DNA from 2 places in the Anabaena sp. CCY 9613 genome. Region 2 is predicted to be linked to the other one. Evidence: riboswitches for the same ligand, from Rfam matches in the RefSeq annotation. Region 2 holds a riboswitch; the other holds the start of a gene.
What was found. A riboswitch is a leader RNA that binds a small molecule or an ion and turns the genes downstream of it on or off. The one in region 2 is predicted to bind cobalamin.
Positions count from the first base shown of each region.

Region 1 (3,168 bases), on a different contig from region 2:
CATCAAGCTACTTTTGAGATATTTCAAATAATTAAAGAATTACCGAAACCCATGCTTATACATTGTGATAATGCCATTCGGTCAGCAGCTATCGTATTTTTATATATTGCTAACAAACAAGGAATTAATTTTGAAACAGCATGGCAAAGGGCGATTGATTTAGGTTTACTAGAGTTTGAATAAGTGAAGTAATTTAAATTGAAATTAACTTTTTCATAATAAATTATATTACTTGTTCTATTTATTGAAAAATCCTAAATTTGGCAAAATTAAATCATCAACCAGCAAAAAATAAAAAGGTGCTAAAAATGACTAAAACTCTTGTAAATGTTACCCTAATCATGGTAAATCAAGAGCTAGAAACCATTCTAGAAACTTATCCTAATCATCCATATCAGGAAGCTTTCGCACACCCTGACATCAGGCAAAGTCTCATTGCTTATATTCTCAATAGAATTCCTAACCATTATATCACAGTGGATCAAGAAGCAAAAGACAAAGCATTCACTAACTTAGATGATCTGTGGCACTCTATCGAACACAAGTTGCACATCGAAGCCATAATTCACCAAGGAATTGAGAAAGTTTTATGTGAGCAAGCACAAGAGGTTAATCGGCATATTCCAGAGGTAGCTAATCCCAGTTTGATAGCATCTGATTGGTTTGGGTAGTCCCACCAAATTCTTGTAACTTCTGAGAAAGCCATACTAGTACATCATCAACATCCGTAACTTGCTCTCCTGGCGGTGTCACGGGACGATTTACCATGACTACTTTGAGTCCCAATTCCCGTGCTGCCACAATTTTGGCATAGGTAGCATCACCACCGCTATTTTTGCTCACGATGGTATCAATGTTGTGGTGAATCAAAATTTCCCGCTCATTATGCAAGTAAAAAGGCCCGCGATCGCACAAAATTATCCCCGGTGGTACTAAGGCATTTGCTTGGGGAGGGTCAATCATTCGCATCAAAAACCAAATTTCTTGGAGGTGAGCAAAAGCCGGAATTTCTTGCCTACCAATAGTTAAAAATATCCGGTTTGCCTGATTTACTAAAGCTGCGGCTGCGGCTTGAATATCTTCCACTTCGATCCAGCGATCGCCACTTACCTTTTCCCAAGGTCGGCGAATCAGTTTCAATCGAGGTACATTAGCTTCTGTGGCGGCCTCTGCTGCATTGCAAGCAATTTGATTAGCAAAGGGATGAGTAGCATCAATCAACAAATCAATCTTCATTTGCTGGAGATACTTAGCTAGTCCAGCCACACCACCAAAACCCCCCATTCGCCAATCACCCAAGGGAACTGATGGTTCACGGGTACGACCAGCTAAAGAAGTAATTGCCTCAATTCCTGGCATCGTCGCTACTCTAGCAGCTAATTCTGTAGCATCGCTGGTTCCACCCAGAATTAAAACACGCATCACCATACTCTTCTCTGGGGTTGTTTTTCTGGGGACAGTTTTTCCAATATCTAGAATGGGGGAATTTTTGCTAAAACTCCTTTCTTCAGTGGTTCTGGTCTTTCTGACCAAGGTAATAAACCATCAGGTTTAGTGTAATATTGACTGGCACAGTCTAATACAGCAGATGCACTGCCATCAACGGCTAAATCACCAAATAAATATGTTAATTTGCCATTACTAGCAAAGGCGACAACACAAGAACGATTACAAGCACTCATACATTCAACTTCTTTAATGGGAAATTCATTTCGTAATTCCCAATTTTGTGCTAAATCTTGAAGATTCTTGAGTAATTTTTCACCCCCGCTTTCACCTAGACGTTTTCCATTTTCCCAAACGCTAGCGCAGGTTTTGCAAACAAATAAAGTATGGGTGGCTACACCCAAAGAATTAGTATTGGCAGTATGAGCAGCAGTCATCTGTACCTCGCAGATGTGTAGAATTTAACAACGTACTTAGTTCGGCGGGCGTTCTGACTGGGAAACTCAAAAGGTGTTTGATCTTTTGCTTTACCTTCACAGCTGCGGGACAGTGCCGGATTTGCACCGAGCTTTCCCCTTTACCTCTAGTAGCTGACCTCTACTAGAACCGAATGTTCTATTTATCTTATCACTAATGCCAATAATAGTTTCAGTACACGCAATAAAACTTGTACTATTTAAAACTGGCAAAAAACAAAACTACTTAAGCCAAAATTAAAGCCACTTCTTTGGCAAAGTAAGTCAAAATTAAATCTGCACCTGCTCTTTTCATACTAGTTAAAGTTTCCAAAATTATCTTTTTTTCATCAATCCAACCCATGCGTGCAGCGGCTTTAATCATGGCATATTCACCACTAACGTTATAGGCTGCTACAGGTAGGTTTGTGGCGTTGCGGATTTGATGAATGATATCGAGGTAAGCTAAAGCAGGTTTTACCATGACAATATCTGCTCCCTCCGCAATATCTAATTCCACTTCTTTTAAAGCTTCTTTGGCATTAGCCGCATCCATTTGGTAAGTCTTTTTATCACCAAATTTGGGAGCAGAATCTAAAGCATCGCGGAACGGGCCATAATAAGCAGAAGCGTATTTAGCAGAGTATGCCAAAATTCCCACATCAATATAACCTTCTGCATCCAGCCCTCGACGAATAGCGCCGACTCTACCATCCATCATATCCGAAGGTGCGACGAAATTTGCCCCAGCCGCTGCTTGGGACATAGCCATTTTCACCAACACTTCCACGGTGGGATCATTGACGATAGTACCCTTGTCATCGATTAAACCATCGTGACCATGAGTAGTGAAGGGATCAAGCGCCACATCAGTCATGACGATCATGTCTGGAACTGCTTTTTTAATAGCTTTGACAGTTCGCTGTAATAAACCATCTGGGTTGTAGCTTTCTGTAGCATGATCATTTTTGAGTTGTTCGGGAATTACCGGAAACAGAGCGATCGCCTTAATTCCTAAATCAGCAGCTTGCTGAACCTCGTTTAACAAGAAATCTAGGGAATAGCGATAGCAATCAGGCATAGAAGCAATTTCCACTTTTTTCCCCTCACCTTCAGTGACAAACATTGGATAAATCAAGTCGTTGACACTGATAATTGTTTCCCGCACCATGCGCCGTAAAGTTTCAGTCCGGCGTAGACGACGAGGGCGGTAACGCAGGATATCGGTTGCAACTGAAGGATTTGTAGAGGTCATACTCAATGCTGA
Region 1 is NZ_CAWUDE010000025.1:31,383-34,550, forward strand. It holds gene ACM0OT_RS21835 (hypothetical protein) at 1-183, shown strand, start outside; gene ACM0OT_RS21840 (late competence development ComFB family protein) at 309-671, shown strand; gene ACM0OT_RS21845 (cobalt-precorrin-6A reductase) at 634-1,422, opposite strand; gene ACM0OT_RS21850 (DUF1636 domain-containing protein) at 1,473-1,883, opposite strand; cobalamin riboswitch at 1,909-2,072, opposite strand; gene hemB (porphobilinogen synthase) at 2,149-3,156, opposite strand.
Region 1: it holds a riboswitch for cobalamin, as region 2 does, so the genes downstream of both, ACM0OT_RS21850 (DUF1636 domain-containing protein) here and cobG (precorrin-3B synthase) in region 2, are expected to answer to the same signal.

Region 2 (3,168 bases):
CGATTGACAAATTTCCCAAAGGTTTCATCGGGATTTGGGCATTGTATTTTATACACTTGTAGCATCTGCTTGATCAGTCTAGGGAGTTCGGCAATGGTTACATTTTGATAAATTTCCCGTCCAAATTTTTGGTTGCTGTCACCTGCACCAATATAAATGTGATAAGTTTCCACAGTTTTATGATCTGACTCTAGGCTGACACCGACTAAGGTAATATCACTGTTAGTATGCTGGGCGCAGGATTTTTTGCAGCCGCTAAAGTGAATATTAATTGGGTGATTCAGGGTAACTCTAGTTTCGAGGTATTTTGCTAATGTCAACGCATCAGCTTTGGTATCTGTAGCCGCAGCCGCACAACCTTTGTTACCAGAACAGGCTACTAAGGCACTTTTGAGGTTACTGGCTGAGAAATCTAATCCTAAGTTAACTAGTTCACTTTTGACATGAATCAGCCATTGCTGGGGAATATCAGTTAACAGCAAATTCTGCCAAGGTGTCAGTCTGAGAATACCACTGCCGTATTTTTCTGCTAAATCAGCCAAACCTCGGATTTGCTTAGTTTCTAGCCTACCCAGAGGCAGAACTACACCAATATAAAATAAACCTGCTTGACGCTGGGGATGAATACCAAGATGCCCATACTTATTTTCTACTGGCACAGGAGTGAAGTTAGTCTTCAATAAAGGAAAAGACAGTCTTTGTGCAACTTGCTGAAGATAATTTTCACAACCCAAATTATTCACTACTTCTCGTAGACGCTGTTGACGCTGACTATGAGGATCACTATGAGTGAGATAGACTTCAGCTAAAGCTGCCAAAACTGATAAACATTTATCTGGTGATAACAAAATTCCCAGATCAATGGGTGGCTTTCCTTTAGGGCCAATGCTGAGAGCAAGACGAAAGTAAACGCTATCTGCCACTAAGACCGCTGCCAACATGATATCGTTGAGGCGATCGCGCACTGAAACTTTACCACCACCATCAAAACCCACGCTAAATTTGGCCGACAGTCCTGATAACTCTGGATGCTCGACGATGTAATTATCCCAAGCTTGCACAAATGGACGAGTATCAATTAATTCTTGCGAGTCAATACCAGCCGTGGGACTGGTCATAATATTGCGGATATGATCAACAGCAGCATTGCGAGAACCTATACCCATATCCTGTAAATGCTTCAGAACTGCGGCATCGATCCCGGTGCGAATTTCCCTGACTTGTAGGTTAGCACGATTAGTTACATCCACATAGCCACCCCCACACTGATCTGCTATGTCTGCGATGGCATGACACTGTTTACTATCCAGAATCCCACCTGGTATTCTGATGCGAGATAATATCCCATCTTGGGCGCGTGTATCATAAAACAAGCCAGGACAAGTGGCAAAACCGGACAGCAAAACAGCAACTCCTTCCCCGTGCGACGCAGGGAGTAGATATTTATCTAGTGTCTTGAGGACACGGCTGAAGTTGGCATTCTGACTTGGAAAGTAAAAAAGGGAATTTTCTGCTTTTGCCTTACCATTACAGCTGCGGCACAGTCCCGGAATCTCACCGGACTTTCCCAACTCTCAGCTTTTGTAATTTAACATGAGTAGGCGTTGAGACTAATTCGTAATTCGTAATTCGTAATTCGTAATTTAGACAGTAAATTCTATGTCAGGGAAGTGGCTTTCTGTTGTGGGTGTTGGTGAAGATGGGTTACAGGGTTTAAGTGCGATCGCTCGTTTGCTTATCGATCAAGCAGAAGCGATTTTCGGAGGCCATCGCCATTTAGCTATGTTATCCCCACATGACCAACGCCAAAAAATAGCCTGGACATCTCCCCTCAGCACTTCCATTGCCGACATTATCCAACGTCGGGGTCAATCAATCTGCGTTTTAGCCAGTGGTGACCCCATGTTTTATGGCATTGGTGTGACTTTAACCCGACAAATTCCCATTGACGAAATCACGATTATCCCTGCACCTTCTACCTCCAGCCTGGCCTGTGGGCGATTGGGATGGTCTTTAACTGAAGTAGAAACCTTAAGTTTGTGCGGTCGTCCAGCCTCGCTGCTTCAGTCTTATATTTATCCTGGAGCCAAACTATTAATTTTGAGTGAGGGTCAAGATACGCCGACAATTGTGGCTGAGATATTGACAAATCACGGTTATGGTGATAGTAAAATCACCTTATTAGAACGCATGGGTGGCATTGATGAACGGATAGTCAAAGGTGTTGCTGCAACGTGGAATCAAACAGAAATTGCTCCTTTGAATGCGATCGCAGTTGAATGTATTGCGGCTCCTGGGGTGATACCTTTAGCTAGAGTCCCAGGATTACCAGATCACGCCTATCACCATGATGGACAGTTAACCAAGCGGGAAGTTAGGGCCGTTACCCTGTCAACCTTAGCACCCAACCCAGGACAATTATTGTGGGATGTGGGTGCAGGTTGCGGTTCCATTGGTATTGAATGGATGCGGACTCATCCTCGATGTCGCGCGATCGCCATTGAACAAAATGCTTCTAGAATCAAATACATTGCCGATAATGCCACGGCTTTAGGAACGCCCCATCTGCAAATCATTACGGGGAAAGCACCCCAAATCCTCAAAGACTTGCCCCCACCAGATGCCATATTTATTGGTGGTGGAGTCACAGCCGAGGGACTGCTTGATATCTGTTGGCAAACATTACGTCCAGGTGGAAGATTGGTTGCTAATGTTGTCACCGTAGAAGGCGAGCAAACCTTATTTCAATGGTATGAAAAAGTTGGCGGTCATTTAACTCGCATTGCCATTCAAAGGGCAGAACCCATTGGTAAATTTTTAGGTTGGCGGGCAATGGCTCCTGTTACCCAATGGATAGTCATCAAAGCGTAAGACTTTAGCCAATAAAATTTCCCATAGCATAAGGGGCGAGATCACTGAGTGCATATTGCTGATAAATAGCTCTATCCGAAGTTATCAGCACGATCCGTCCGTAGTTTTGTCGCTTCATAATTGGAAAAGCAGCTTGAGCCAGCCATGTTAGTGACTCTAAATTAATGCTGATGGCGCGCTGTAGAAAAGCAGGCGTCAGTTTTTGCACTGACTGATAGGTGACCAAATCAATCAACTCATACATATCGAATTGTATGCTCATGATGGACAAAGTCTCTTATAAACAGACTGAGTTAC
Region 2 is NZ_CAWUDE010000023.1:52,050-55,217, reverse strand. It holds gene cobG (precorrin-3B synthase) at 1-1,403, opposite strand, end outside; cobalamin riboswitch at 1,454-1,612, opposite strand; gene cbiE (precorrin-6y C5,15-methyltransferase (decarboxylating) subunit CbiE) at 1,660-2,871, shown strand; gene ACM0OT_RS21315 (SDR family NAD(P)-dependent oxidoreductase) at 2,876-3,133, opposite strand.